Regions from separate parts of the Kitasatospora sp. NPDC091207 genome, predicted to be linked through region 2. Evidence: riboswitches for the same ligand, from Rfam matches in the RefSeq annotation. Region 2 holds a riboswitch; each other region holds the start of a gene.
What was found. Region 2 has a riboswitch for cyclic di-AMP ahead of ACIQTO_RS15805 (transglycosylase family protein). Riboswitches for the same ligand answer to the same signal wherever they lie in the genome.

Region 1: linked by a shared signal. The riboswitch ahead of ACIQTO_RS26085 (M23 family metallopeptidase) and the one ahead of ACIQTO_RS15805 (transglycosylase family protein) in region 2 are both predicted to bind cyclic di-AMP.
Region 3: linked by a shared signal. The riboswitch ahead of ACIQTO_RS27465 (family 16 glycosylhydrolase) and the one ahead of ACIQTO_RS15805 (transglycosylase family protein) in region 2 are both predicted to bind cyclic di-AMP.

What each region holds. Positions count from the first base shown of each region.
Region 1 covers NZ_JBIVVS010000018.1:22,475-32,610, forward strand. The annotation lists gene ACIQTO_RS26065 (class I SAM-dependent methyltransferase) at 1-750, opposite strand, end outside; gene ACIQTO_RS26070 (sensor domain-containing protein) at 830-1,543, opposite strand; gene ACIQTO_RS26075 (GNAT family N-acetyltransferase) at 1,652-2,242, opposite strand; gene ACIQTO_RS26080 (hypothetical protein) at 2,285-3,277, shown strand; gene ACIQTO_RS26085 (M23 family metallopeptidase) at 3,332-4,189, opposite strand; cyclic di-AMP (ydaO/yuaA leader) riboswitch at 4,202-4,360, opposite strand; gene ACIQTO_RS26090 (YiaA/YiaB family inner membrane protein) at 4,606-4,896, shown strand; gene ACIQTO_RS26095 (alpha/beta fold hydrolase) at 4,980-5,855, shown strand; gene ACIQTO_RS26100 (TetR/AcrR family transcriptional regulator) at 5,890-6,459, shown strand; gene ACIQTO_RS26105 (SpoIIE family protein phosphatase) at 6,727-9,012, shown strand; gene ACIQTO_RS26110 (sensor histidine kinase) at 9,214-10,136, shown strand, end outside.
Region 2 covers NZ_JBIVVS010000007.1:272,971-283,106, reverse strand. The annotation lists gene eno (phosphopyruvate hydratase) at 1-377, opposite strand, end outside; gene ACIQTO_RS15805 (transglycosylase family protein) at 622-1,524, opposite strand; cyclic di-AMP (ydaO/yuaA leader) riboswitch at 1,530-1,701, opposite strand; gene ACIQTO_RS15800 (cytochrome P450) at 1,990-3,252, opposite strand; gene ACIQTO_RS15795 (SDR family NAD(P)-dependent oxidoreductase) at 3,411-3,845, shown strand; gene ACIQTO_RS15790 (MazG family protein) at 3,963-4,982, opposite strand; gene ACIQTO_RS15785 (hypothetical protein) at 5,128-5,724, opposite strand; partial or broken gene ACIQTO_RS15780 (phosphatase PAP2 family protein) at 5,961-6,689, shown strand; gene ACIQTO_RS15775 (response regulator) at 6,783-7,508, opposite strand; gene ACIQTO_RS15770 (hypothetical protein) at 7,516-8,202, opposite strand; gene ACIQTO_RS15765 (DUF4352 domain-containing protein) at 8,171-8,482, shown strand; gene mfd (transcription-repair coupling factor) at 8,676-10,136, opposite strand, start outside.
Region 3 covers NZ_JBIVVS010000019.1:124,289-134,424, reverse strand. The annotation lists gene ACIQTO_RS27505 (phosphotriesterase) at 1-455, shown strand, start outside; gene ACIQTO_RS27500 (hypothetical protein) at 523-915, opposite strand; gene ACIQTO_RS27495 (FHA domain-containing protein) at 963-1,970, opposite strand; gene ACIQTO_RS27490 (SDR family NAD(P)-dependent oxidoreductase) at 2,155-2,919, opposite strand; gene ACIQTO_RS27485 (TetR family transcriptional regulator) at 3,384-4,004, shown strand; gene ACIQTO_RS27480 (alpha/beta hydrolase) at 4,275-5,417, shown strand; gene ACIQTO_RS27475 (MoaF-related domain-containing protein) at 5,495-5,824, opposite strand; gene ACIQTO_RS27470 (esterase/lipase family protein) at 6,154-6,954, shown strand; cyclic di-AMP (ydaO/yuaA leader) riboswitch at 7,205-7,369, shown strand; gene ACIQTO_RS27465 (family 16 glycosylhydrolase) at 7,372-8,646, shown strand; gene ACIQTO_RS27460 (hypothetical protein) at 8,818-9,399, opposite strand; gene ACIQTO_RS27455 (IclR family transcriptional regulator) at 9,599-10,136, opposite strand, start outside.

The DNA of each region.
Region 1 (10,136 bases), on a different contig from region 2:
CCGCCCGCCCGGCCGGGACGGGCCCGCGCCGGCGGACCTGAGCCGGTGGTCGGCGGCCCGCAGGACGAGGACCCGCCCGAGGCGCCCCGAGCCGGCCGGGAGCCGGCGGACCTCGCTGGCGATCCGGCGCTCACCCAGCGCGCGGCGCAGCCCGTCGAGGTGGCGGCAGCGGCGGCCCGCACCGTCGTTCAGGGGGTGGACCCGGACCTCGCCGTCGGGGGCGGTCACCCGAACCAGCTCGGTCAGTGCCGCCACCTGCTGGGCGGGGCCGAAGAGCTCCGGGTAGGCGAAGACCAGGAACCCGCTGAGGGTGAGCGCGAAGGTGTCGTCCGCGAACGGCAGCCGGGGCAGCGCGGCCGCCACGTACTGCTGCGGGTGGGCGGCGGAGTCGGCGGCGAACAGCCGGCGGGCCCGGTCCCAGCTGCGCAGGTAGCGGTCGTACGGGCGGTGGTAGGGCGCCGGGTAGAGGTCGGGCCGGGCGTCCATCGCGGCGGCCATGGCGGACCGGGCGGCCAGCGCGCGGGCCGCGAGCTCGGGCGCCGGCCACGCGTACGCCGGGTCGGTGGCGATCACCCGGCAGCCCAGCTCGCGCGCCTCGGCGGCGAGACCGGCGGCGCCGCCCGGGCAGTCGAGCACCGGGCCGGGGAGGGCGGCGAGCGAGGCCCTGGTCAGGTCGAACAGCGCGCAGTACTCGTCCAGCGGGCGGGAGGTGACCAGGACGTCGGCGGCGGGGTCGGTACGGGCGGCCATTCGGCCATCGGAACACGGGTCGGCCCCGCCCGCACCCGGAGCGTCCGGGGCGGGCGGGGCCGAAGGGGCGGGCGGGCGTTCAGCGGCCGAGCAGGCCCCGGACGGCGAGCCGGTTGACGTTGGTCAGGCCGCGCACCAGCTGCGGGGTGAGCAGGACGAACACGAAGCCCAGCAGCGAGACCCCGGCGATCTGCAGCGGTCCCTCGACGTAGTAGACGTGCTCGACGCCGTGGCTGTCGGCGTAGTCGAACACCTTGAAGCCCGGCCAGCCGACGTACGTCGGGTAGACCCACTGGTAGAGCGGGTAGAGCGCCAGCACCCAGCCGACCAGCAGGAACGTCAGCGACATCGCGAAGCTGAGGACCGCCCACGGGAACATCACCACCTGGTAGAGCACGGCCTTCCAGCCCGCCGCGTCCGCCAGCCGTGCGGTGATCGCGCCCCAGCCGCCGGGCCGGCTCGCCCGGACCGGCTTCGGGCCGGGCACGTCCAGCGAAAGCATGCCGAGGGCCCGGGCCCGCTCCAGCCGTCCGAAGCCCCGGGCCCCGCCGGTCAGGGCGGCCAGCACCGGCATGCCGAGCACGGTGACGAGGGTGCCGAGGCCGAAGGCGAACAGGACGACGGCGAACGCGAACCCGACGAGGGCGACCGGCAGCCCGGTGAGGGCGAAGCCGAGCTCCCGGTAGAAGTAGGACGAGAACGGCGCCCGCCAGACGTACGGCGGCTCCTCGGTGCGCCGTACCGCGTCGTCGCGGTCGTACTCACTGCGCTGCGTGCTGAGGCTGCTGCTCATGGCCCTCGGTCCTCGGGTCCTTCTCGGTGGTGTGCCGGGCTGACGTCTCAACCCTGTCAGAGCCCGGACCGGGCGGACATCCGGCTCCCCCGCGAAGCGGGTGGGGGGTTAACCCCCCGTCCGGGGCCGCCCGCCGCCGGACGGCCACTCGTCGGCGAGCAGCGAGTACTGGAAGGAGTCGTGCCAGGTGCCGCGCAGGAGCACGTCGTGGCGGATCCGGCCCTCCGGCCGGAAGCCGGCCCGGGTGAGCACCCTGATCGAGGCCGCGTTCTCCACGTCCACCCGGGCGGCCAGCCGGTGCAGGCCGAGCGGGCCGAAGGCGAAGTCGCAGAGCAGCGCGGTGAGCTCGCCCGCGTAGCCGTTGCCCCAGGTGTCGGGGCGCAGCGCGTAGCCGAGGTCGGCGCAGTGGTGGCCGCCGAGGGTGAGGGCGGCGTTGCCGATCGGGACGGCGCGGGCCGGGTCGTCCGCGTCGGTACGGCGGGTGACGGCCAGCCGGTAGACGGTCCGCTCGTCCCGCAGCGCCTCCTCCAGGTACTGCTCGATCTGGTCGGCGCAGTCCTCGCGGTCACGCGGCTCGAACGGGAGATGGCGGGTGGCCTCCGGATCGCCGAACACCGCGTACAGGGCGTCGATGTCACCGGGGCTGTGGTGGAACTCGCGGATGGCCAGGCGGGGGCCGGTGAGTCGGACGGGGACCATGCCTGCCGACCCTACCCGGGCTTTCCGGTTACCTTACGTGACATGGAAGAAGAAGACCTGCGGCTCGCCCCGCGCACCAAAGCCGCCGAACTGCTCGCCTGGGCGCGGACGCAGGACCGCCCGCCGGTGGCCGAGGCGCCGGTGCGGGCCGTGCTGGCGCTGCTGGAGCTGGGCGAGGGCAGGATGCGCGACGGCTGGCCGGAGCTGACCTCGGACGCCGTGGAGCAGCTGCTGTACGAGCGGCTCTACCTGTACGTCCAGCCCGCACCGGAGGAGGACCCGCTGGCGTACGGCGCGGCGGTGCGGCTGCTGATCGACCACCAGCGGGCCGCGAAGCGGCTGAACGCCAAGCGGCAGGAGCGGCTGCACGCGGAGGCCGAGTGGCAGGGTGAGGTGGCCGCCGGGCTGCTGCGCCGGGCCGATCTGGTCACCTGGCCCCGGCTGTACACGCTGCTGCTGCGCGCGGACGGCGTGGACCTCACCGACCCGGAGGCGGTCCGGGGCTGGCTGACGGCGTTCCGGGAGCTGGCGCCGGAGGACCGGCTCGCCGCGTGCGAGGCGTTGGAGGAGGCCGGCGAGCTGGACGCGGTGGACGACGGGGGCTGGGGCGACGCCCGGGCGATCAGCGTCGGGATGGCCACCGACGGTGCCCGCCGGCTCCTGGAACAGGGGTTGATGCGGCGCAGCTACCGCAACCTGGCGGAGCTGACCGCGCTGGGCCGGCCGATGCCCGACGAGCTGGCCGGGGACTTCGGGGCGTTCGAGGAGGCCGCCGTGGAGGCGGCGCTGGACCTGGCCGGCGAGTGGACGGTGCCGGGGCTGCCCCGGCTGCTGGTGGAGGAGTTCCCGGAGCTGGCTCCGGAGCCGGGCCAGGAGGAGATCGACGCGTACGTGGCGCAGCTCTCCGAAGCCCCCGAGGAAGCCGACGAGGAAGCCGACGAGGGTTTCGAGACCGGGGAAGCCGAAGCGGCCGACGGAGCCGAGGTGACCGACGGAGCCGGGGAGGCCGAGGACCGGGACGCCCCCGGGGCCTGAGACGCGACGGTGCCCCGGCCGTCGTGGTGACGACCGGGGCACCGTGGCGTGCTGTCAGGGGGTGATGCCGCGCTGCTCGAACCAGGTCTCCGGGTCGACCGGGGCGCCGCCGCCGGGGCGGACCTCCAGGTGCAGGTGCGGGCCGGTCACGTTGCCGGTCGCGCCGACCTTGCCGAGCTGCTGGCCCGGGACGACCTTGCCGGAGCCCTTGATGATCGAGGAGAGGTGGCAGTACCAGATCTCGGTGCCGTCGGGCAGCGTCTCGACGATCCGGTAGCCGTACGACCCGGCCCAGCCGGCCGAGGTGATGGTGCCCTGGCCGACCGCGTACACCGGGGTGCCGGTGTCGGCGGCGAAGTCCAGGCCGGTGTGCAGGTGGGCCCAGTAGGAGGCGCTCTGGCCGTAGTGGGCGGAGAGGTCGTAGTCGCGCACCGGCAGGTTGATGGCGGCGAGCTTGGCCTTCTCGGCCGCCTCGGCGGCGAGCTTGGCCTCCTGCTGCTGGGCGGCGCGCTTGGCCTCGGCCTCCTTGGCGGCCTGGAGGCGGGCACCTTCCTCGGCGGCGGTGCGCTGGCTGTCGGCCTGCAGCTGGATCCGGGCGGCGAGCGCCAGGCCCGGGTCCGCGGAGAGCGCGACCGGCGTCTCGTCCGGGGCCTCGACGGCGGGGGCGGCGGCCGGGGTGGCGGAGGCGAACCCGGTCGCGCCGAGGGTGGCGGCGACGGCGGTGACGCCGAGCAGCGGAGCGGTGCCGCGGCTCTGACGGGGCATCCGGTGCCGGTTGGCCTCGGCGGCCTGCGGGCCGCCGTCGGCGGGCCCGCCGAACTCGCCCGGATGGGCGGGCGGCCAGGGGTGGTCGAGCAGCTGGGTGCCGGCGGGGGAGCCGGGCAGGTGTGCCGGAGAGTGCGACGACGCCACGGAGGCGCGCTCCTTTCCTTCCTTCGCGCCTACCGGGTTAGCTGACGGGTTCGGAGCAGGAAGGTCTCCTACGGCTGGGCCTGGGCCCGGCCGATTCACCCCAAGGAACGTGGTTCCCCGGCTCCCTGGCCTGCCCGGAGGCCGGCCGGCGGGATTAGGCGACGGCGCACGGTGCCGTCTGGGTACGGCGTTGCGGACCGCGCTGCGTTATCAAACGTTAATCCTAGGAGCCTCTGATTCCAAGCCGTCCGTTCGGGAGAGCCGGATACGACTCGGACACTACGCGACCCGATGGGCGATTTGGGCGGATTACCGACAACTGACACTACCGAACGTGATTGGACGTCAACGAACGACCCCCTATCTGAGTACTTCTACTCATGTGCGGCCCGGACCGGCGCCGCCATCCTGACGCCATGAACGCACCGATGCAGTCACGTACCACGGCCGCGTACTACATCCAGGCCGTCCTCTCCTTCGCCCTCTCCGGCGGCGCCCTCGCCGTCGGGATCGCCTACCTGCCGGTCGGCGGCTGGACCCGCGCCTTCCTCGCGGTCGGGCTGCTCTACACCGTCACCTCCGCCTTCACCCTGGCCAAGGTGGTCCGGGACCGGCAGGAGACCAACGAGATCGTCACCCGGGTGGACCAGGCCCGGCTGGAGAAGCTGCTCGCCGAGCACGACCCGTTCAAGGTGGAGGGGGTCTGAGCCGCGACACCGGGGCGCGCCGGGAGCCCGGCGGTGGACCGCGACGGGCCCGCTTGACGGCTAAGGCTATTAGCCTTAGCTTTATGGCTATCTGCACTCAGCCGATGTCCCGGCGGACCGAGGAGGCCCCCATGCCCGGCACCTTCACCCCCAGTACCCAGTACCTCGACGTCCCCGGCGGCCGGCTGGCCTTCGACGACACGGTGCGGGGCGACGGCGCCCCCGTCGTCCTGCTCCCGGGGATGCTCGACAGCCGGGCCGCGTACCGGCACCTGCGCCCGCTGCTGGTGGCCGCGGGCCACCGGGTGATCACCCTGGACCTGCGCGGCTTCGGCGAGTCCTCGATCGACTGGGACGACTACTCGCCGGCCGCGATCGCCACCGACGTGCTCGCCCTGCTGGACCACCTCGGCATCGGTCGCGCCGCGCTGGTCGGCAACTCCTACACCGGCGCGACCGCCGTCCGGGTGGCCGGGGACGCGCCCGAGCGGGTCGCCGGGATCGTCCTGCTGGACGCCTTCGTCGAGAACGTGCCGCCCAGCACGCTGCAGCGCGCGATGTTCGGCGTGATGGGCGCGCTGCTGGTGCACTCGCCCGCGTTCTGGGGCCTCTACCACCGCAGGATGGCCTACCCGACCGCCAAGCCGGCCGACTTCGACGCCTATGTGGACGGGCTGGTCGCCGCGATGCGCACGCCGGGCCGCAAGAAGGCCACCCGGGGCTACGTCCGCGGTGACTCCGCGCCGACCGGCTGGACCGCCGCCGTGACCTGCCCGGCGCTGGTCGTGATGGGCAGCAAGGACCCCGACTTCCCCCGGCCGGAGCTGGTCGCCGACCGGCAGGCCGCCGCGCTGAAGGCCCGCAAGGTGATGATCGAGGGCGCCGGGCACTACCCGATGGCCGACCACCCGCGGGCCACCGCCGACGCCCTGCTGCCGTTCCTCGCCGAACTGGCCTGATCCCCGCCCCTTCTGCCCGCACGGAGACCGCACCATGCCCAGAGTCGGACTGACCCCCGAACAGGTCGTCGACCACGCCCTCGCCCTCCTCGACGAGCAGGGGTCCGAGGCCCTCACCCTGGCCGCCGTCGCCGGCCGCGCCGGGGTGGCCACCCCCTCGCTGTACAAGCACGTCAGCGGCGGACTCGCCGAACTGCGGCGGCTGATCGCCGTCCGGGTCACCGAGGAGCTGGCCGACCGGCTCGCCGAGGCCGCCCTCGGACGCGGCGGGGACGACGCCGTCGCCGCCGTGCTGCGCGCCTACCACGGGTACGCCACCGAGCACCCGCACCGGTACAACGCGCTGCCGCAGGCCCCGCAGCCGGACGACGACCTGACCAGGGCGGCCGGCCGGCTGGTCGGGGTGATCATCGCGGTGCTCCGCGGCTACGGTCTGGACGGCTCCGAGGCCGTCCACGCCGCCCGGACCGTCCGGTCGGTGGCGCACGGCTTCGCCTCCCTGTCGATCGGGGGCGGCTTCCAGCTCGCCGAGAACCTCTCCGACACCCAGGACCGCCTGATCACCCTGCTCACCGGCGGCCTCCGGAACTGGCCCACGGCCTGAGGCCCGCGCCACCGAACCCCGCCCGGTGCCGGACCCCGTCGACGCCGCGCCCGACACCCCGCCCGACACCCCGGGGCAGCGGCCCGGGGCGATCGTGCCGCCCGCCGGCCGGCCCCGGCGGAACCCCTGGTCAGGGCGGTCGCCCCGGACGCGGCCGACGAGCGGACGCCGGTACCGGTGCGCCGTCCGGGTCACCCGTCACCCGCTTGAGAAATAAGGTATGAAGAATTGAGTGCCCCATAAGGCAACGGAAAGGCCGGGAATCCCATGGACCTGACCTCGCCGTGGCTTCCCCCCTCCGAGGACGAGAGCCGGACGCCGCGCAGCAGCCCCACCGCGCGCAGCGCGATGCGCTGTGTCCGCTTATTGCTCGGCTGCACCAGCGCCGCCGAACTCCTCGGCACCGTCCTCGCCGAGGGCCCGGGCTGGATCACCGGGGAGGGCTCCGCGCTCTACCTGGTGGATTCCGCCGGAATGCTCCGGCTCACCGCCTCGCACGGACTGCCCGACTGGGCCCACGAGCGGTACAGCCTCGTCGATCCGGCGAGCGAGCTGCCCGCCGCGATGGCGCTGCGACTGCGCCGCCCGTACCTGCTCAGCCCGGAGCGCACCAGCGTCGACTATCCCAACCGCAACGCCGGCATGGGCACCGGCATGGTCGCCCTGATCACCCTGCCGATGATCGTCGACGAGCGGCCCATCGGCGTGCTCGCCCTCGCCCTCGCCCACCGGGGCACCGTCCCCCGCCGTGACCTGGACGTCCTGGAGACGCTCGGCGACGCGTGCGCCCACCGGCTCGCCCATCTGCTCGACAGCGCGCAGGCCGGCACCCGCCCGGCCGGGACGGCCCGCCCGGGCGGCGGTGCCGCCGCCGGGACCGCCGGCGACCGGGCCGCCGGCCTGGCCCACCCGATGCTGTCGCTCGCCGTGCGCTCCGCCGGGCACGGCGCCTTCGAGCGCGACCTGGTGACCGGCGAGACCTACTGGGACGCCACCGCCTACCGGGTGGTCGACCGGCCGGTGCCGGTCGGGGGCGCCCCGGCCGCCGCCCCCGACCTGGACCGGCTCGTCCACCCCGAGGACCTGCCGGAGGTCCAGGCCGCCCTCGCCGAGGCGCTCGCCACCGGCGGCCCGTACCGGATCGAGTACCGGGTGCCGCGCCGGGGCGGCGGCGTGATCCGGATCGAGGAGACCGGCGAGGTGATGCTGGACGTGCACCGGCGGCCGGTCCGGATCGCCGGGCTGCTCGCCGACCGGGACCGCGCCCGCGCCCCCGAGGAGAACCCGCCCGCCGGTGGGCCGGGCGGCGGCGCCCAGGCCGTCGGCGCCCGCTCGGCGCTGCTGCTGGCGCTCACCCGGGCGCTGTCCCGCGCGGTCACCGTCCGGGACGTGACCACTGCGGTGACCGATGTCGCCCGGCCGGCCTTCGGCGCCGCCGGCATCGTGCTCGACCTGGTCGACGAGGGCCGGCTGCTGCCCGTCTCGCACACCGTCTACGGCGGTCCGCGCCGCACCGAGCTGACCCGGCTGGCCGACCTCTCCGAAGGCGTGATGCAGCACTCGCTGGCCCGCTCCTCACCGCTGTTCAGCGAGCCCGGGCCGGCCCGGCGCGGCGGTGGCGGGCCGCTGACCCCGGCCTCCTGGGCGGTGCTCCCGCTGGTCGCCTCGGGACGGCAGGTCGGCTCCTGCCTGATCACCTTCTCCACCGAACGGGCCTTCGGCCGCGAGGACCGCACCCTCTACTCCGCCTTCGCCGGCATCCTGGCGCAGTCCCTGGAACGTGCCCGGCTCTACGACATCCACCACCACCGGGCGACCGAACTCCAGCGCGCCATGCTGCCGCGCACCCTGCCGCGGCTGCCCGGGCTGGCCAGCGCCGCCCGCTACCTGCCCAGCACCGAGGGCATGCAGATCGGCGGCGACTGGTACGACCTGCTCCGGCTGCCGGACGGCCGGATCGGTCTGGTGATCGGCGACGTCCAGGGCCACAACGCCGAGGCCACCGCCGTGATGGGCCAGCTGCGCAGCGGCCTGCGCGCGTACGCCACCGACGGCCACGACCCGGCCGCCACGCTGGCCAGGACCAGCCGGCTGCTGTCCGAACTCGACACCGACCTCTTCGCGACCTGCCTGTACCTCACCCTCGATCCCGCCGACGGCAGCCTGCGGGCGGCCCGGGCCGGGCACCCCTCCCCGGTCCGGATCGCGGCGGACGCCAAGGCCGTCGAGCTGGACCTGCCGGGCGGCCCGCCGCTGGGCGTGGACCCGGGGATGCCCTACCAACTGGCGGTCGGGCACCTGGCGGTGGGCGAGACGCTGCTGGTCTACACGGACGGGCTGGTGGAGGACCGCGAGGAGGACTACGACGAGTCGGTGCAGCGGATGCTCGGCGGCCTGGAGCTGTGGGCCCGGCAGACCGGGCCGGTCCGGCTCGGCCCGGCCGCGGCCCTGGACCGGCTGGCCGATCTGCTCACCCTCAACGTGACCGAGCGCCGCTCCCGGCCGGACGACGTCGCCCTGCTGTTGCTGCACCGGAGCTCGCCGGTGCCGTGAGCAGGGCCTCGTCCACCGGCGGTACCCAGCCGGCACCCAGGTGGCACGGGGCCCACGACCGGGCGCCCCGGGCGCGGGCCGTCCGGGCCCGAAGGAGGTCTGATTGGCGTCGTATTGACGGGATATTGACGAGATCCGGTCAGTTGGCGAGATCCGTTCACACCTTCGTAGGATCATCACCCTAGAATTCGCGGCGTGACGATGACTCAGTGGTGCGCAACGGCAACCGGCGTTCTCGCCGCCCTCGCCCTCGTGACCGCCGCCCGCTACCGCGCGGTCTCCGTCACCCAGCGCCGCCGGGCCGACCGGCAGCAGCGCGACAACAACCGCCTGAAGGAACAGCTCGCCGCCCAACTGGCGCACCGGGGAACCGAGCTGGCCGCCGTCCAGCAGGAGCAGGAGCTCAACGCCTCCACCCAGCGGGCCTTCCTCAGCGTCGCCCGCCGGATCCTCGTGATGGCGCACGACCAGCAGGCCCTGCTGGACGAGATGGAACGCACCCACGACGACCCGGCACTGCTGGAGGGCCTGCTCAAGGCGGACCACGCCGCCGCCCAACAGGCCCGCCTCGCCCAGACCCTGGCCGTCCTCTGCGGAGCCCGGGCCGGGCGGCACTGGCCCGAGCCGGTCCCCCTGGAGGACGTGGTGCGCGGCGCCCAGTCACGCATCCTGCCCTTCCAGCGGGTGGTGGTCCGCAGCCGGATCGAGACCGCCGTGGTCGGCGCCGCCGCCGAGGCGCTCATCCACGCCGTGGCCGAGCTGCTGGACAACGCCACCCGCTACTCGCCGCCCAGCACCCAGGTGTTCGTCACGCTGATGCCCGTCCACAACGGCGCCGTCGTCGAGATCGACGACGGCGGTGTCGGCATGCCCGAGCAGGCCGTCGCCAAGGCCGCCTCCGCGCTGGCCGGCGGCACCTCGCTGGAGGTCTCCCGGCTGGGCGAGGTACCGCAGCTCGGTCTGGCCGCGGTCGGCCGGCTCGCCGAGCAGTACGGGTTCCGGGTCACCCTCAGCTCCGCGCCCTCCCCCTACGGCGGGGTACGGGTCGTGGTGCTGCTGCCGAACGCGCTGCTCACCGAGCCGCTCCCGCCGACCGTCCCGGGCCTCGGCCCCGACGACCGGGC
Region 2 (10,136 bases):
CTGGCCTCGGAGGCGGCGTGCGCCACGGCCAGCGAGACGCCCAGGATCGCGTTGGCGCCGAGCGAGGACTTGTCCGGGGTGGCGTCCAGGTCGAGCATGGCCTGGTCGATCAGGCGCTGCTCGGTGGCGTCGTAGCCGACCAGCTCGGGGCCGATCTGCTCGATGACGGCCAGGACGGCCTTCTCCACGCCCTTGCCGAAGTAGCGGTTCTTGTCACCGTCGCGCAGCTCCAGCGCCTCGAAGGCACCGGTGGAGGCACCCGACGGGACAGCGGCACGGCCGGTGCTGCCGTCGTCGAGGCCGACCTCGACCTCGACCGTGGGGTTGCCACGCGAGTCGAGAATCTCACGGGCTACGACGACATCGATGGACGGCACGAGGCATCTCCTAGCGGAAGCAGGTCCGGCTGACGATGGGTGCTGTCGGCCGGACGATTGCGGAGTCGTTACGAACCAGAGCCTAACCGCACGGGCTCTCGGGACCACGTCGACCTCGGTCCCGTCTCAGGGTGTGGCCCGGCTACCCCCCAGTAGTTCACCTGGTTGCCCCAGGAAAACGGACCAGATGCGGACGAAGGGGGCCCGATCGGCCCCCTTCGTGGAATCACCGCGCCGATCGGCGTCAGCCGAGGTCGAGCACCTGGCCCGGGAGGATCAGGTTCGGGTCGGTGCCGACGGCGCCGCGGTTGCCGTCGTACAGCGCCTGCCAGCCGCCGGACACACCCTGGGCGGAGGCGATGGTCGACAGCGTGTCACCTGACTGGACGGTGTAGCCGTGGCCGGCGCGCTGCTGGGCCGCGGCGGGGGCGGCCGGGGCCGGGGCGCCGTGGGCGGCGGCCGGACGGCTGTCCTGGCCGGCGGACTGACCCGCGTACTGCTGGTAGACGCCCTGGTGGCTGGTCCAGTACCAGGCGCCGTCGCTCTGGTACCAGAAGACCTTCGCGTCGGCGTCCCAGCCGGACTGGCCGGAGAAGCCCGGGGTCTGGGCCTCCTGGTACGCGTCCTGCTGGGCCGGCTTCGGCGCGGGCTTCTGGGCCTGCTGCTGCGCGGGCTTCTGATCGGCCTTCGGCTGGGCCGGCTTCGACGTGGCGGGCTTCGACGCGGTCGGCTTGGCGTCCGAGGAGGAGTCGACCGACGCCGGGGCACCGCCCTTGCTCAGACCGGCCTTCTGGGAGCAGACCGGCCAGGCGCCCGGCCCCTGCGAGTCGAGGACCTTCTCGGCGACCGAGATCTGCTGCGCCCTGGTGGCCTGGTTGGCCTGCGGCGCGTACGCGGTGCCGCCGTACGCCTTCCACGTGCTGGGAGTGAACTGCAGGCCACCGTAGAAGCCGTTGCCGGTGTTGATGCCCCAGTTGCCGCCGCTCTCGCACTGGGCGACCGCGTCCCAGGTCGAGGCCGGGGCGGCGGAGGCGCCGGCGGCGGTGAGGAGCGGCAGCGCGAGCCCGACGCCGGCCACACCGGCCACGGCGATGGCCTTCTCGGTCTGGGTACGACGGCGATGACGGCCGGTTCCGACGAAGAGCATGGGGAAGTCCCTCTCCGCACGCCTGCGAGGTGAGCTGTCGGGTTCGGACCGGGAGGTGGCCCGGCCGCGTGGCGCGGAGGCTTTCTGCCCGCGCGGGCGGCTTCACCCCAAGCCGTGGGGGACGGCAACAAACCTGGTTCCCCCGCCCCTGCCCAAGGGTTCTGGTCGGTTTCCCGTGACGCGGCGGGCAGGATTCGGCGTTCCGCGCACGAGGTCCGCAGCTGCGAACTCCAGGGAGGGTAGACAGATCCTCACATCAATAACAAGCTCATATCGCAGGTATCACACATAAATTACGGCGCGTGGCCGATCGCCTACCAACGACGGGCCTATGTCCTGGTTGATGGTGGTTCATGCCCCTTGCTCGGGCGTGGCGGCGACACCCCGTCAGCGCGCCCGTTGCCCGAAGGGGCGGCATCGGGACACGGTTGGGGGCATCGCCGAGCGGATTGCCCGGAGTCCGGCCTAGGGTTCTTCGGACCGCTTCTCGGGAGTGAATTCCACCGGGAGGTCGCGAAGTCCACGCATGATCAGGCCACCGCGCCAGCGGAGGTCCTCCGGGCTCTCGGCGAGTCGCAGATCGGGCAGCCGGGTGAGCAGGGTGGCGAGCGCCGCCCGCCCCTCCAGGCGGGCCAGCGGAGCGCCGATGCAGTAGTGGATGCCGTGCCCGAAGCCCAGGTGCGGATTGTCGGTCCGGGCCAGGTCGAGGGTGTTCTCGTCGGCGAACCGCGCCGGGTCCCGGTCCGCCGCCGCGAGCACCACCAGCACCGGGTCGCCGACCGGGATCTCCACCCCGCCGATGGTCAGCGGGCTGGTCGCGAACCGCCAGGTGGCGAGCTCCACCGGCCCGTCGTAGCGCAGGAGTTCCTCGACCCCGGTCTCCAGCAGGCCGGTCTCGCCACGGGCGATCGAATCCTGCAGCAGCGCCCGCTGCCCGGGGTTGCGGAGCAGGGCGTAGGTGCCGTTGCCGATCAGGTTGACGGTCGTCTCGAAGCCGGCGAAGAGAAGGATGAAGGCCATCGCCGCGGCCTCGTTCTCGGTCAGGTGCTCACCATGGTCACTGGCCCGGATCAGGCCGGAGATCAGGTCGTCGCCGAGATCGGCCCGCTTGCGGTGGATCAGCTCCGCCAGATAGGCGCGCATCCGCTTGACGGCGCGCCCGACTCCGCCGCGCTGCCCCCCGCCGTGGCGGATCATCATGCCCGCCCAGTCCCGGAAGTCGTCCTGGTCCTCGGCCGGCACGCCGAGCAGGTCGCAGATCGCGTAGATGGGGAGCGGGAAGGCGAACTCGTGGATCAGGTCCGCCGAGCCGCGCCGCGCGAAGCCGTCGATCAGCCGGTCGGTGAGCTGCTGCACCCGGGGCTCGAACTCGGCCACCCGGCGCGGGGTGAACGCCTTCGAGACCAGTCGGCGCAGCCGGGTGTGGTCCGGCGGGTCGATGTTCAGCAGGTGGGTCATCAGATTGGCCTGACGCTCGCCCGGGATACCGACCCGGCCGGTGCGGTGGGCATGCCCGCTGTGGTGGAGCGGGTTCTTCGAGAGCCGGCTGTCGGCGAGCGCCTGCCGGGCGTCCGCGTACCTGGTCACCAGCCAGGCGTCGACCCCGCTCGGCAGGGTGGTGCGGTGCACCGGCTCGTGCTCCCGCAGCCACGCGTACGCCGGGTACGGGTCGGCGGCGAACTCCCAGGTGAAGAGCGGCGGGCGGGCTGAATCGGGCTGAACTGGCATGTGTCGACCGTATCCGGTGGGGATCCTGGACGCGGCAGGCGTGAGCCTGGTCACCTGAGGGGTAATCCCTGTTGCGGGGGATCAGGACCTGCCTACGATCCTCCGCAAGCAAAACGCGTGGGCGCCGGTGCGGAGCCGCCCACAGGGAGGAGCGCACCATGCGGGTCACCGGGGCAGTCGTGGTCATCGCCGTACTCACCGGCGGGTCGGGAGCCGACCTCGCCCGCCGGTTCACCGCCGCGGGCGCCGCCGGCGTCCTCATCGCCGACCAGCAGGTCGGCATCGCCGAGGACCTCGCCACCGAGCTCGACCGGCCGGGCTGCCCGGTCGTCGGCGTCTGCGGGGACATCCGCCGCCCGAGCGACATCGCCGCCCTGGTCGACACCGCCGAGAAGCACCTCGGTCCGATCGACCTGTTCTGCGTGGCCGGGCCGGAGGGCGAGCGCGTCGTCTCGCTCGCCGAGCTGCCCGACCACCTCGACCTGGAGCGGCTCGCCGAGTTGCTCGCCCTGGTCGGCGAAGCGATCGCCGAGGTGGTCGGCGGGGTCGTCCCGGCGCAGCGCCGTGCGGTGGAGGACGTCGCGACGGTCTGACGGGCACGGCGGCGGGGCGGCCGGGCCGGCCCGGGCTTGACGGGCCGGTAGGGCCGGTCTGTGCCGGGCGGGGCCGCCGGGCTCGTCAGCCTGTTCGGGCTGCTCGGGCTGCTCGGGCTACTCGGGCTGGAGGCCCTCGGCCGCGCGCACGGCGTCCCGGTAGCCGCGCGCGGCCGCCCGAAGCGCGGCGTCCACGTCCACCCCGGCGTCGTGCGCCCGCTGCGCCACGGCGAGCAGCAGCCTGCCCGCCGACTCCCCCGTGAGCTCCGCGGGCAGCTCGTAGGGCGCGTCCGGCACCCCTGTGAACCCTGCCCGGCGCACCCGGGACACCAGCTTCGCCGCGTACGCCAGCGCCGGCAGCCCGGCCGGCACACCGTCCAGCACCGACTCGCGCTCCGACTTCTCGGCGGCCTTCAGGGCCTCCCAGTTCGCCTCCACCTCGGCGGAACCCTCCGCCTCGACGTCCCCGAACACGTGCGGGTGGCGGTACATCAGCTTCTCGACGATGTCGCCCGCCACGTCGTCGACGGAGAACGCGTCGGTGGGGTGCTCCTCGGCGATCCGCGAGTGGAAGAAGACCTGGAGCAGGACATCGCCCAGCTCCTCGCGAAGCGTTCCGCGGTCCCCCTCCTCGATCGCCTCGACCAACTCGAACGCCTCCTCGACCAGGTACTTCACCAGGCTGGCGTGGGTCTGCTCGGCGTCCCAGGGGCAGCCGCCGGGCGAGCGCAGGCGGTCCATCACCGAGACCAGGTCCAGCAACCGCGCGCCCGGCAGGTCGTAGGAGCCGGGCAGCACCTCGATCTCGGGCACCTCACCCGCGCGCTCGACCGCGAGGCGCGCCAGCGCGTCGGTGAGCCCCGGGTCGCCGTCCGGGCCGCCCAGCCAGACCGTGGGACCCGCGGCCGCCGGCTGCCCGGTCAGCAGCCGGGCCAGCGTCGGCGCGGAACCGGGCGCCACCACCTCCACCTCGACCCCGGCCTGCCGTACCGCCGGGAGCTGCGGGTGCGCGGCGTCGCCGGCGAGCACCCGCCCGGCCGACCGCAACGCCTCCCAGGCGGGCCAGGCCAGCAGGCCGGGGGCCACCCGGTGGGTGGTGGTGAGCAGGATCAGCTTCGCGCCCGGAGGATTCGTCACACCCCGAACCTACCCGCCCCCGGCAACGCCCCGCCTCCACGTTTCCGCCCCGGCCCGGGGCCCCGCCGCCCGGGCGGCGGGCGGTACGGGCGGGGGCGGTACAGTCGGGGGCACGGGCCCCGGCTGCCCACTCGTACCCGCTGGCCTACGGGGCCAGCCAGGGCGGGGCGTCGGGGAGGAGGGCGACCCGGTCGGCGCTCCAGGTGCCGTACCGGGGGTTCACGCGCAGGTGGAGCGCGGCGGCGGCGTCGGCCAGGGCGCGGCGGACGGCGGTGTCGCCCGCCGGGGTGCCGGCGTCCTGGCCGGCAGCGGCGGCGAGGCGGCTGACACCCAACCGGCGCCGGAAGTAGTCGTCGATCCCGGCACCGGGCGCACCCCGGGCGGCCATCACCCGGGCGAGCGGACCGGCACCGCCGTACCGGTCCTGCTCCGCCGTCCGGGCGGCCACCACCTCGTCGTCCCGCACGGCGAGTCCGCGGTCGGCCACCGCGCGGGCGATCACCGCGTCGAGCACCAGGTCCGTGACGGCGCTCCGGACCAGTCCGTCCGGCTGCTGCCCGGCGTCCGCGGAGGCACCGCCGGCCGTACGGCGCAGCTCCGCGACCCGGGCCTCCACCACCCCCACCGGGATCCGCCGCCCGTCCAGCACCGCCGCCGTACCCGGTGTCAGCCCGTCGGCTCCGCAGGCGGACAGCGCCGAGGCGGCGAGCAGGACGCCAACGACGGCGGTCCGACGGTGCATGGCAGGTCTCCGGGATGGGGTGGCGCGGTGTCCGGGCCGCCTTCCCCCGAGCGGCCCGACGTTGTCCCGAGAGTAGGGCGGCCGGGCCTTCGCCGCGCGGACCGTGACCCGAACGGGTCACCCGGCGTGCGGAGGTCACCCGGCGTGCGGCGGCTGTCAACCCTGACGATCGTCCAGGTCTCCCCCTGCCTTTCGCCCCGGGTCCCGGGACCCCGCCCGCCCCTACCGTCCTGACCATGACGAACACGGCCGGGAAGAGAGCGACCGGGACGAGAACGATCGACGGGAGGACAGCCGGCACGACAAGGGTCGGCACGGGAAGGACGGGCACGACCGGCGCCCGGGTGGCTGGGGCGGTGGCGCTGCTGGGTGCCGGCGCCGGAGTGGTCTTGTGGCTGGCGCCGGCCCGCGCCGAGGAGGACGCTCCGGCGCGGGTGACCGCCGGCGTGTCCGTCACCGGATACCGATGGGCGGCCGACGTCGTCGCCGACGCGCCGCACCGGATCGGCACACTGCTGGAGCCCGCCACCGAGGCCGGACTGCTGGTGCTGGGACTGCTGCTGGTGCACTGCTGGTGGACGGCCCGCGGCCGGCGCGCGGCCGACCTGGTCGCGGGGGTCGCGCTCACCGGCCTCGGCACGGTCCTCGCGTACGGGGCGAGCGAGGTGCTGAAGGTCGTGATCGACGAGGAACGACCCTGCCGCGCGCTCCGCGCGGCGGTGTCCGGCGCCGTGTCCGCCCGGTCGGTCGTCGCGCAATGCCCACCACCGGGCGACTCGTCGTTCCCCAGCAACCACGCGACCCTCGCCGCCGCCCTGGCGACCGGCCTGGTCATGCTGCGCCCGCGCTGGGCCCCGCTGGTCGTCCCGGTCGGTGTCGCGACGGCCGCGCTGCGGGTGGCCGCCGGGGTGCACTATCCGCACGACGTGGCCGCCGGGGTCGCTCTGGGCGGAGCGATCACGGCGGCGGTGGTCGTCGCGCTGCTGCCGCTCGCCACGGCGGCGGTGGCGTCGCCGGCCGGTGGGCGGCTGCTGGGCCCGCCGCGGGCCGCGCCGCCGTCAGGCGCGCGGACCTCCCGCGCACGCTCCGCCGGTGGTCAGACCGGCCTCGTGTGCGAGGACAGCGGCGGCCGCCCGGTTGGCCACACCGAGCCGCGCCAGGATCGAGCTCACATGGGCCTTCACCGTGCCCTCCACCACCCCGATCCGGCGGGCGATCTGGCCGTTGGACAGACCGGCGGCGATCAACACCAGCACGTCCCGCTCCCGGGTGGTCAGAGCGGCCACCTGTTCGCGGGCGGTGGAGCGGCGGTCGGCCGGCCCGCCGGCTCCGGCGGAGGCGAGGTGGGCGACCACGCGCGCGGCCACCTTGGGTGAGAGGTACGCGGCGCCCTCCGCCACCGCCCGCACTCCGGCGATCAACTCCTCCGGCTCACCGGACTTGATCAGGAACCCGTTGGCACCACCGGCGAGCGCCCGCAGGATGTAGTCGTCCTCGCCGAAGGTCGTCAGCATGACGATCCCGGTGGCCACACCGGTGCGACGGATCTCGGTGGCGGCGGTGATGCCGTCCGTGCCGGGCATCCGGATGTCCAGCACGACGACATCGGGGCGATGGCGGCGGACCAGCTCGACGGCCTCCCGGCCGTCCCCGGTCTCGGCGACGATCACGATGCCCGGATCGGTGGTGAGCACCGCGCGGATGCCGGCGCGGACCATCGGCTCGTCGTCGGCGATCACCACCCGGATCGGTGTACCGGCCACGACCGGTTCGCCGCCGCTCATCCGGCGCTCACGCGACCAGAGCGTCCAAGGAGACCAGCACGCCCTCCCGGAAGCAGAGCCGGTACGCGTCGCCGGATCGGTCGTCGTTGAACGGCGCAGCGGTGATCGCGTAGTACTCGCACGTCACTCCTTCTCCCCGGGGTGGCGGGTTCCCCACGGATGGATGGTACGGAAACTGATGGGCAGGCAGAAACGGTTGGGCCGTCGCGCGGTCCTGGCCGACCCGCAGCGACGCGTAGTCCGCCGGGTCCAGTACGGCCCGGCCGGCGGAGTAGATCACCCACCCCCGCAGGACTGCGGTCAGCACCAGCACGGTGACCAGCGGCACCAGCACGGTCGCCGCCATCATCCGGCCCACCCGGCGGCGGGCGCGGCTCAGTTCGCGGGCCGGTGACACCGGGACGGGCCCCGGGGCGGCAACGGCGGTCGAGGAGGAGCGCGGAAGAAACGCGACCACCTCGAACCCGCCGCCGTCGCCGCGCGGACCGTGCCGGAGCGTACCGCCGGCCAGTCTGACCCGCTCGGCCAGGCCGATCAGTCCACGGCCGGCCCCGACCGGTGCGACCGGCGGGCCCACCGGTGACGGACCGTTCACCACCTCGACGCGGGCCCCCTCCGGGCTGTGGGCCACCCGCACCGTGACCGGCGCGTGCGGGGCGTGCTTGGCCGCGTTCGTCAGTGCCTCCTGGGTCACCCGGTACGCGGCGTGCTCGGCCGCCACCGGCGGGAAGGCCTACAGCGAGACGCCGTGGAGCAGCGCCAAGGTGGTCGACGCCCAAGGGCAGGCCTACGGGCCGAACCTGGCCGACACCAAGGCCGGCCCGTCCTTCCAGACCCCCACCAACATCGCCGCCGGCGAGACGGGCAAGGGCTTCATCGCCTTCGAGGTGCCCACCGACGCCAAGCTCGACAAGGTCCAGTTCGCCCTGGACAGCGGCTTCGCCGACCAGGTCGGCCAGTGGAAGATCGGCTGACAGCCGCGTTCACACCCGTGCCCGGCACGCCATGCGCGCAGCACCCCGGCACCCGGCACCGGGCGCACCCGGCGCCCGGCACCCCGCCACCCGCACACCCGGCCCCCACCCGCCGGAGCCCCCGCCGCACAACACAGCGGCGGCCTCGGGCGCCATCGCCCGAGACCGCCGCAGGACCCGCCGGAGCGGACCGCTACTTCTTCGCCCCCGCCAGGTCGTCGAACATCGTGGAGAGGAACTCACGGCACCAGCCGAGGAGTTCCCGCCCGACCAGCGGCTTGCCGCCGATCCGCCCGGTGGCCGGCCGGGGCACCAGCAACTGCTGGGCGGCCGCCTTCACCTGGCTGCGCGGGTAGAGCCGGTTCAGCCGCAGCTGCTGCGACTCGCGCAGCTCCACCGGCCCGAACCGGACGTTGGCGCCCTGCAGCGTGATGTCCGCGATGCCGCACCGGCGGGCGTACAGCCGCAGCGCCGCCACCAGCAGCAGGTTCTCCACCGGCTCGGGCAACTTGCCGTACCGGTCGACCAGTTCGTCCCGGACCTGCTGGATGTCCTGCTCCGAGTTGACCGCCGCGATCGAGCGGTACGCCTGGAGCCGCAGCCGCTCGCCCGGCGCGTAGTCGTGCGGCACATGGGCGTCCACCGGCAGCTCGATCTTGACCTCCAGCGGCTCCTCCTCCGGCTCACCGCCACCGGCCAGCGACTCCCGGAACTCGGCCACCGCCTCGCCGACCATCCGCATGTAGAGGTCGAAGCCGACCCCCGCGATGTGCCCGGACTGCTCGCCGCCGAGCAGGTTGCCGGCGCCGCGGATCTCCAGGTCCTTCATCGCCACGTACATACCGGCACCCATCTCGGTGTGCTGGGCGATGGTGGCCAGCCGCTCGTGCGCCGTCTCGGTCAGCGGCTTCTCCGGCGGGTACAGCATGTACGCGTAGCCGCGCTCGCGCCCACGGCCGACCCGGCCGCGCAGCTGGTGCAGCTGGGAGAGCCCGAAGGTGTCACCGCGCTCGACGATCAGGGTGTTGGCGTTGGAGATGTCGATGCCCGACTCGACGATCGTGGTCGAGACCAGGACGTCGAACTCCTTCTCCCAGAAGTCGACGACCACCTTCTCCAGCGCGGTCTCCCCCATCTGCCCGTGCGCGGTGGCGACCCGCGCCTCGGGAACGAGCTCCTTCAGCCGGGCCGCCGCCCTGTCGATCGACTCCACCCGGTTGTGGATGTAGAACACCTGGCCCTCGCGCAGGAGTTCACGACGGATCGCGGCCGAGATCTGCTTCTCGTCGTACGGGCCGACGAAGGTCAGCACCGGGTGCCGTTCCTCCGGCGGGGTGGTGATGGTGGACATCTCCCGGATACCGGTGACCGCCATCTCCAGGGTGCGCGGGATCGGCGTGGCGGACATCGTCAGCACGTCCACGTTGGCACGCAGCTTCTTCAGCTGCTCCTTGTGCTCGACGCCGAAGCGCTGCTCCTCGTCGACGATGACCAGGCCGAGGTCCTTGAACCGGGTCTCCGAGGAGAACAGCCGGTGGGTGCCGATCACGACGTCCACCGAGCCCTCGAAGAGCCCCTCCAGCACGGCCTTCGCCTCGCCGTCGGTCTGGAACCGGGAGAGCGCCTTCACCGACACCGGGAAGTTGGCGTACCG
Region 3 (10,136 bases), on a different contig from region 2:
CCGAGGCGCACCACGCCACCGGAGCCCCGATCGCCGTCCACCACGAACTGGGGACCGCCGCGCCGGACGTCCTCGACCTGCTCTGCGGGCAGTACGGCGTACCGGCCCACCGGGTGATCCTCGGCCACCTCAACCGCCTGCCCGACCTGCGTCTGCACCGGCACCTCGCCGGCTCCGGCGCCTACCTGGCCCTGGACGGTCCCTCCCGGGCCCACCACGCCACCGACCACCACCTCTTCGACACCGTCGCCGCGCTGGTCGAGGCCGGCCACGCCGACCGGCTCCTCCTCGGCGGCGACACCACCACCCGCACCGCCCGGCACAGCCCCGGGCCCACTCACCTGCTCACGTCGGTCGGGCCGCGCCTCGACCGCGAGTTCGGCCCCGGTCTGAGCCGGCGGCTCCTCGTCACCAACCCCGCCGAGGCCCTGGCCGTCCCCCGCTCCGCCGCCTGAGGCCGGTCGCCCGTCGCCCGGTGTTCGGTGTCCGTCGTCCGGCCCGGGGTCCGACCCGGGGTTCCGCTCAGCCGCCCAGGGCCCGCAGGATCGGCTGGCCCAGCGCGCCTAGCCAGCCCGCCAGGGCGGAGAGCGGCCCGAGCAGCCCGGTGCCGGCCGCGACCAGTGCGCCGGCCGAGGAGAGCAGCCGGGTGATCCGGGTGAGCCGGCCCGCCACCGCCTCATGGTCCGGCTCCGGCCGGGTGACCTCGGTGTCCAGCGCGTCGAGCTCGGTCCGGACCTCGGGCGCGACCGCCGGCGGCAGCTGCGCCCGTTCGACGGCGCTGCGGAGTTCGCCGACCAGCCCGCGCACGTCCTGCCCGTCCGCCGTGAAGTGACCCGACTGGCCACCCCGGACGGTCTGGTCGCCGGCGACGTTGTTGATCACGCCGCCCTGTTGGTTGCCGATGTTGAAGACCATGGCGGGCCTCCGGTCCGTGGGTCCGGGAGTACGGGGTGGGCGGGGATTCAGCGGGGTGGTGGCGCCTGCAGTCGCTGGGCCTCCTCCGACTCGAAGCGGCGTCGCCGGGAGGTGGCCACGATGTGCAGGACGATGCCGATGACGATCAGCACGCTGCCGATCGCCGCCACGGCGAACCCGATGGCGCCCACCGGCATGCCGCCGATCTCCGGCCCGAGCACATTGGGCACGGTGACATCGGGGCGGGCGGAGCTGACCGCGTCATTGGTCTTGGCGATGAAGCGGATGATCGCCCAGCCGTAGACCGCGCCGCCGACCACGAAGAGCACGAAGCCCGTCACGACCAGGTGACGCGCTTTGGTCCGGGTGGCGGCGATCTCGCGGAAGAAGCTCTCCCGCCGGGCCTGCATGACGTAGTTGTACTGGTCGCCGGCGACGTTGCTGAGATTGCCGGCCTGCTGCTGCCCCACGTCGAACCGGCGCTCCGCCCCGGGCGGCGGCGGGGGCCGGTCCGGTGGGTGCCGGTCCGGTGGGGGCCGCTCCGCCGCGGGCCGTTGCGGCGGCGGGTAGTGCCGGGGGCCGTCCGGCGGGACGGGGGGTGCGAGCGGTGGCTGCGGCCGGGGTGCTCCCTGCGGCCCGCGCCGTTCCGCCGGCTCCTGCCGCAGCGGCATCTCGGCGGTCCGGGTGGTGGCGGCGGGGCCCTGCGCACCGGCGCCGGCGACGGTGGCGGCCTCGTACGGGTCCTCGTAGTGCACCTCGAAGGGCCCGAAGTCCAGGACGTCCCCGGCGTGCACCTCCTGCTGTCCCCGCACCGGGTGGCCGTTCAGCCGGGTGCCGTTGGTGGAGGCCAGGTCCTCGACGCTGGTGTGACCGTCGGACCGCCACACCACGGCGTGGCGTCGGCTGACGCCGGGATCGCCGACCCGGATCTGACAATTGGAGTCCCGGCCGACCAGCATCGGCTGGTCGGCGAGGACGAACACCTGGCCCCGGAGCCGGTCGGGACTGTCGACGACGAGACGGGGTAAGGCCTGCTCTCGCGAAGGTGAGCTCATGGCACGGCCTCCTGCCGGGCGAGCCGCTGAACCACCGGCGGCGGCGACACGGTGCGGCGTCCGTCCGCCGGCTCGGGTGCCCTCCCTTCCAGTAAAGGCCACCGCGGCGCCCCAGGACACCCCCGGGGCCACCGCGCGGGCCCGGGGGGTGGCCGGGGGCACTTACCCGGGGCACGAACCGGGGTCACATGTGGGTGCCGCCGTCGATCCGGATCTCGGTGCCGGTGACGAAGGCGCCGTCGTCCGAGGCCAACATGGCGATCACGCCGGCCACCGTCTCGGGCCCGGCGAAGCCCTGGCCGAGCGCGGGGGAGAGCTTGGCGAGCAGGCTGAAATCGGCGTCCGCGGGCAGGCCGGGGTTGTTGGTCATACCGCTGTCGATGCTGCCGGGAGCCACGCAGACCGCGCGCAGGCCCTGCTTGGCGTACTCCGAGGCGATCGCGTGCGTGAACGACTGGATGCCGCCCTTGGTCGCGGCGTACGCGGCCATGTAGGGGTGGGCGAAGGTCGCGGAGGTGGAGCTGAAGTTCACCACCACGCCCCGGCCGTCGGCGAGCAGCGCCGGGAGCGCCTCGCGGGTCATCAGGAACGTGCCGGTCAGGTTGACCGCGATCAGCTTGTTCCAGAACTCCAGGCTGGTCTCGTGGGTGTGCGAGGAGCGCAGGATCCCGGCCGCGTTGACCAGGACGTCCAGCCCGCCGAGCCCGGCCACCGCCTCGGCCACGCCCGTGCGGACCGCCGCCTCGTTCGAGATGTCCACGACCGACGTGGTCAGTCGGTCCGCGGTGCCGTCGGCGACGGCCCGGTCCAGCGTGGCCTTCAGGCCGTCCTCGTTGACGTCGACCGCGACGACCCGCCCGCCCTCGGCGAGGACCCGGTGCACGGTGGCCTGGCCGATGCCCGAGCCGCCGCCGGTGATCAGGACCTTGCGTCCGCTGAAGCGCTCCATGGTGGTACTCCGTTCGTTTGTGGTCTCGCGACCTCCCTTGACACGGTACGCCGAAGTGGCATGACGTGCCAATAAGTCACGTCATGCCTAGTTGGCACGTCATGACACCTCGGCCTGAGCTGCCACATCACTCGACGGCGGCCGCTCCGGCGCGCTGCGCCGCATGGGCGGGCCGCGCCATGCAGGCGTGCTGTGCCACGCAGGCCTGCCATGCCATCCAGGCGTGCTGTGCCACGGCGGCACGTCACGCCGATCAGGCAGGCCGCGCCATCCAGGCAGGCCATGCCACCCGGACGTGCCACGCCGTGGCGGCACAGCGCGCCGATCGGGCAGGCCATGCCACTACGGCACGTCACGCCGATCGGGCAGCTCACGCCACCACGGCACAGCACGCCGATCAGACAGGCCATGCCACTGCGGCACGTCGCGCCACCCCGTCCGCCGGCCCGCGTAGGCTGGGCCCCGTGATCGGACGCCCCACCCTGAACCAACGCCGCCGCGACACCACTCGACTGGAGATCGCCCGTACCGCCGCCGCGCTCTTCGCCGAGCGCGGCGCCGAGGCGACCACGGCCGAGGAGATCGCGCTCGCCTCCGGCATCTCGGTGCGCACCTTCTACCGCTACTTCTCCGTGAAGGAGGACGCTGTCGCCCCGCTGCTGGCGGCCGGCGGCCGGCGCTGGGTGCTGCTCTTCGCGGAGAGTTCGGCCGACCTGCCGGTGCGCGAGGCGCTGGAGCGATCGGCGGTCGAGTCGCTGACGCCGACCGACACCCCGGCTGTCGAGGCCATGCACTGGACCCGTGACCTCCTGCGCGATCCCCGCCTCGACTCGGTCTGGCAGCGGGTGCACGCCGACTCGGAGGAGCGGCTGCGCGCGGTGCTCACCGCCCGCTGCCCCCGGGGCACCGACGAGCTGGAGATCCGGCTCGCGGCGGCCGCCGCGACCACCGCGATCCGGGTGGCCCTGGAGGAGTGGGCCTTCTCCGACGCCCCCGCCACCGGACCGGGCTCGCCCCAGGAGTTGGGTGCCCGGTGCATGCGCGAACTCATCGCCGGACTGCGCCTCTGGAGCAGCGTCAGCTGACGCGGCCTCAGCCCCGGCTCCCGTGGCCCCACCCGCTGCCGTGCGCCCGCCGGGCCTTCGTCGTCCGTCGGCCCGCCCGCCTGCGGCCCCGCCGTCGGACCGGTCCGCCGTCCCCGCTGGTCGGCGGGTCCGGGCGGCCCCGCTGGAGCGCTAGGGTTGTTGATCGCGCCTCGGCGGTGGCTTCCGCGGTGGACGGGGGAACCGGGGCGGCCGTCCCGGGTGTCCCTACAGCGGGGGCGAGGGAGTTCGAGGCGTGGGAGCAAGCAGGACATGGGTCTGACGAGCCACAAGGTGTTGGCGCTGACCGTATTGATCGCCGTCGTGCTGACGGCCGGCACGGTCTGGCTCTGGCCGAGACTGGCGAAGAGGTCCTGGCGGGCGGTGCTCGGCCGGATCGGCGCGCTGCTCGCCACCCAGCTCGCGGTGCTCGCGGCGCTGGGTCTGGTGGCCAACAACTACTTCGCCTTCTACGGCAGCTGGGACGACCTGCTCGGCACCGGTGACAACGGCCCGGTCGTCATCCAGAACAAGGCGGACGCCTCCGGTCGCCTGCAGGTGGAGACCATCGGGCACGCCTCCGTCAAGGGCGGCGGGGCGCTCGGCCGCGACCCCAGGCAGTCCGGCGAGATCCGCGAGGTCCGCATCGACGGCGCCTCCACCAGGCTCTCCACCGAGGGGTACGTCTATCTGCCGCCGCAGTACTTCCAGCCGGAGTACGCGCAGAAGCAGTTCCCGGCGGTGATCGTGAGCACCGGCTTCCCGGGCATCGCGAAGAACCTGGTGACCCGGCTGAACTACCCGGGCGCGGCGCTCAAGCTGCTCCAGGAGGGTCGGATGCAGCCGACCGTGATGGTGCTGATGCGCCCCTCGCCCGCGCTCCCGCAGGACACCGAGTGCGAGGACATCCCGGGCGGCGCGCAGTCGGAGACGTACTTCACCAAGGACGTCCCGGCCGCGATCCAGGCGACGTACCGGGTCTCCGCCGACCCGCAGGCCTGGGGCTTCATGGGGAACTCGACCGGCGGCTACTGCGCCCTCAAGCTCGCCATGCGCCACCCGGAGGTCTTCCCGACCGCCGTCTCGCTCTCCGGCTACTACCAGGCCGCCGACGACCCGACCACCGGGGACCTCTTCAAGGGCAGCCAGCAGCGCCGCAACGAGGCCGACCTGATGTGGCGGCTGAAGAACCTGCCGCACCCCGGGGTGTCCGTGCTGCTGGCCGGTACCAGGGAGGGCGACGGCGACTACCGGCGGGACACCGAGGCCTTCGTGGCCGCCGCGCACGGCCCGATGAAGGTCTCCTACAGCATGATGAAGACCGGTGGGCACAACTTCGAGACGTGGAGCAGGCTGCTGCCGTCCTCGCTGGAGTGGCTCTCCCAGCACCTCAAGGTGCCGGACCAGTCGGTCTGACCGCGCGGCCGCTCGGGCGGCTTCGCGGTCAGCCGCCTCGGCGCCTCGGCGGCCCGGCGGCCCGGCGGCCCGGTGGCTCAGGCCACCGGCTCCAGGGTTCCGGTGTGCAGCTCGCCGACCCGGCCGCCCTCGCCCTCGTACGTCCAGAACGCGCGCACCGTGAGCCTGCCGAGGTCCATCACATGGCTGACGGTGATGCCGCTCTGCTCGGTCCAGCTGACGAAGTACAGCTCCGGCCCGATCTCGGCGATGTGCAGCGCCACGTCCTCCCACTGGCCCGCCGACTCGCCGAGACCCTCCCAACGCAGCCGCTTGCCGTCGGGCGAGTAGGCGTTGCGGAAGGCCGCGCCGTTGTCGACCTGGAAGAGGTAGGTGCGGCCGGCGAAGGCGGGCAGGGGCGCGGTCATGGCGGGACGGGTCCTCGTCTCTCGTCTGTGCGGTACGGCTGGACCCCCAACCTATCCGACCGGCCGACCTTCGCGGCGGACTTGCGGACACCCCGCCACGGGGCCTGACGCCACGGGGCCTGACGCCACGGGGCCGGCCGCCACGCGGTCCGGCCGCCGGGTGTGACACCGGCACCCGGGCGACCCCCGTCCTGCTCGTCCACGGTGCCAACGACAACGCCGACCGCGCCTGGGCCGCCCCCGGCGAAGGGGGCGGTTGCGGTGCCGCCGGGGCGTCGGCCTGCCCGTCGACCGGTCTCGCCCAGCAGCTGGCCGCCGACGGTCACCGGGTGTTCGCGATCAACTTCGCCCACAAGCAGGGCGACAACCTCCTCCAGACGCAGGCCGTGGGCGACGCCGTCGCCCTGATCCGCGCCAGGCTCGGGGTGCCGCAGGTGGACGTGGTCGCCTGGAGCAAGGGCGAGGTCGCCGCCCGTGCCTACGTCTCCTCGGTGCGGCCCGCCTGGGGCCGGGCGTACGCGGGTGATGTCCGCCGGCTGGTGACCCTCGGCGGGCCGAACGGCGGTCTGGACTACGTCTACGCGCACGGCTGGGCGTTCTCGCCGGCGGTCTGGCCGGCCTGCGGCGGTACCGCCAACGCGCCCTCCCCGCACCTGTCCATGACCTGCTACGGCACGTACACCGCGCAGCCGTGCCTCGGCGTGCTGCCCAGCGGCGGCTACGACTGCTACCCGGGCCAGCGCCAGCTGCTGGCCCGGTGGGACGGCAGCTACGGGGTGGACGCCGGGGCCCAGGACTGGTGGACGACGTACTACGGCGGCCAGGGGTACTACACCGCGGGACAGGGCATCCGGGCGGCGATCGACGCCGGGTCGCTGATCGGACCGCTCCAGCGGGCCGGCATCCCGGCGGCGGTCCGCACCTACCTGCTCGCGGGCGGTGCGGCGGACATCCCGGGCGTCCTCAACGAGAACCGCGGGCCCAGTGACGGCATCGTCTTCACCCGGAGCGCGCTGGACACCACCGGCATCGGCACGGTCGGCGGCAGCAGGCTGCTCGGGGGGCTCAACCACCTGGAGCTGGCCTGGGCACCCGAGGCGATGAGCCAGGTCGACGCCTGGCTCGACTGACCGGCCCGCCCGGGTACCGCCGGGCCGGGTGACCGGCCGGTCACCCGGCCCGGCGGTACCACGGCAGCCGCCGGCGCGGCCAACTGATCAACTCCACCGCCGACTTGATCAACTCGGCAGCGCTCCACTGTGAGCTGCGCGACAACATCCCCTCCGGAGTTGTCGCCTTCCGGACGGCCTGCCTAGCCTGCACGGGTCCGCCTTCGCGGACCCCGCCGTCGGGACGCCGAGTCCTGTCCACCCGCCGGTCGGCAGTCGAGCACCACAGCGGACGGGAGCGGGGGACCCAGGTCAGTGCCCGGCCCGTGCGCTCCCGCGCACCGGCCGAGGCTAGGGGTGAAGCCGCTCCACAGGCGGCCGGGCGACCTCAGCCCGAACCCGACAGCTCACCTCGCAGGCGTCACAGAGGACACCGCCATGCAGAAGCCTGCCCGGCGCGCGACGCCGCGTCATGCCCGCCCCACCCACCGAGGCCGCCAGGCCGCCATCGCCGCCACCGGCGCGCTCGCCATCAGCGGCGCCGGCCTGCTCGGCGTACCGGCCCTCACCGGCGCCCAGGCGGCCACCGCGCCGACCGTCACCCAGGACAAGCTCGCCCCGGCCGCCATGGTCGCGGGCAAGGCCGCCACGGCCTCGCTGACCGTCCACTCCTCGGCCTGCTTCACCGCCAGGACCGTCGGCGTGGGCGTGCGCGACGCGGCCGGGACCAACCTCGACTTCCCCGGCAACGTCGCCAACGCGCAGATCTGCCCGAGCGGTCTGTCGATCACCACCGGCTCGCGCACCCTGCCCGCCGGGACGTACACCCAGTTCGGCTTCTGGCAGGACTCCGCCGGAGCCTGGCACAACCTGCCCTCCCAGAAGCTGGTGGTCTCCGCCGCCAACGCCACCCCGAGCCCCACCCCCACTCCCAGCACCACGCCGACGACCACTCCCAGCACCACGCCGACGACCACGCCCACCGGCACGCCCGCCGGCACGCCCGCCACCGCTGCGCCGGTCGCAGGCAAGAAGCTGACCTGGTCCGACGAGTTCAACAGCCTCGCCCTGGGCTCGCGCTGGACCGCCGACAAGAGCAGCTCGTACCACTACGGCGACCACAACCCCAACGACAACAAGCTCGACTGGCTGAACAAGAACAACGTCGCCGTCTCCGGCGGCGCCGCCACCTTCACCGCCAGGCCGAGCAGCCACACGCTGGAGAACGGCAAGCAGGCCTGGGACACCGGGCTGCTCACCACCGAGTACTCCGGCGAGGGCTTCAAGGTGAAGACCGGCGACTACGTGGAGACCCGGGTCAAGCTCCCGGCCGGCACCGGCGCCTGGCCGGCGCTGTGGACGTGGAACGGCACCAGCGGCAACCACGGCGAGATCGACACGTTCGAGTACCACTCGGACAACGCCAACCTGCTGGAGCTGACCAACCACGTCAACGCGGACCACAAGTACGTCACCGACGCGAAGGCGATCGCCCACGACCAGTGGGTCACCGTCGGTACCCAGTACGGTGCCAACTCGGTCGACTGGTACATCAACGGTGCGAAGGTCTTCGCGGACGGCAAGGGCGTCGGTGCCGACTGGTCGGCGTACCTGATCCTCAACCTGTCCCTGAGTGCGGGCCAGTACCACCCCGCGCCGACGGGCACGGTTCCGATCACCTTCGCCGCGGACTACGTCCGGGTCTACCGCTAGTCCCGTCCGTCCGGAGTCCCCGTCCGTCCGGAGTCCCCGTCCGTCCGAGGCCCCGTCCGTCCGAGGGTCCGCCGTCCGAGACCGCCCGGACGGGACTCCGGACGGAGCGACCCGGGCCGTACCGTGCTGGGCCAGGCCGGCCCAGCACGGTACGGCCCGGGTCGGCCCGGCTCAGCCCCGGGTGGTCTCCACGACGTGGATCGTGAAGGGCTGCCGGTTGTTCGACTCGTTGCGGTCGTCGTCGCTGCGCACCGCGACGTAGCCGCCCTCCAGATCGCCGACGGGGACGGTGGTGGCCAGCCGGACCGGGATCAGTGCCGTGGCGCTCCGGAACTTCGGCAGCCCGGCCGGGAAGGTGCAGCGCACCCGGTGGCCGTTCTGGAACTCGTAGCAGTTCTCCGGGAAGAACGGCCCCTCGGCCGTCACCCCCTCCGGCAGGGTGACCACCACGGTGAACGGCGAGGCCGTCCGGTCCGGGCCGAGGTTGCCGACGAAGGCGTGCACCGTGGTGGTGCCGCCGGGCGCGGCGGCGTCCGGGTCGATCCGGACCACCTGGAGGTCGGAGTCGGACCGGACCGGCGCCGCGGCGGGCTCCACGGCCGGCGCCGGAGCCGTGGCCCCGGCACCCGGTGCCGGGTCCGGCTCGGCCACCGGACAGGTGGCCCACGCGGGCCCGGCGGCCAGCGCCGTCACCGCGCACCCCACCGTCAGTGCCTTGCCGAGGAAACTGCGAACGGACCTTCTGCGCGACATCGTCGCTCACCCTGCCCTCTGCGTTCCGGCGCCCCGCACCGTCGCGGGCCGCGTCCGCACCAGCGTGACCGACCCGCTCGCCGCCGCCGGGGCGCCCCGCCCTCCGGCCGCTCGAACGGGGGAACCCCCGTTCGGGAAGCCGGGTGGTCCGACGGCCCGTACGGACGAACTCCGGTGACGATGCGTCAGGGGCGACGCGTCAGGGGGCGAGGACCTGCCCCAGCCGGGCCGCGATCTGGTGCATCACGGGGACGAGCGAGGCCGCGCCCGCCTGCTCCTCCAGCGCCCGGATCCGGGCCTCCGGGCCGGAGACCGAGAGCGCCGTCGGGGTCGGCGCGCCCGGTACCGCGAGGGCGATGCAGCGCACCCCGATCTCCTGCTCCTGGTCGTCCACCACGTAGCCGCGCTCGCGCGCCTCCGCCAACTGGGCCAGCAGCTCCTGCGGGTCGGTCACGGTGTACGAGGTGTGCGCCGGCAGCGGGTTGGGGCCGAGCACGGCCCGCGCCTCCTCCTCGGGCAGCTGGGCCAGCAGGGCCTTGCCGACGCCCGTGCAGTGCGGCTGCACCCGGCGGCCGACCTCGGTGAACATCCGCATCGAGCGCCGCGACTGCACCTGTCCGACGTACACCACCTCGCCGCCCTCCAGGACGGCCAGGTTGGCCGTCTCGCCGGTGGCCTCCATCAGTTCGGCCAGGTAGGGGCGGGCCCAGCTGCCGAGCAGTCGCCCGGCGGTCTCG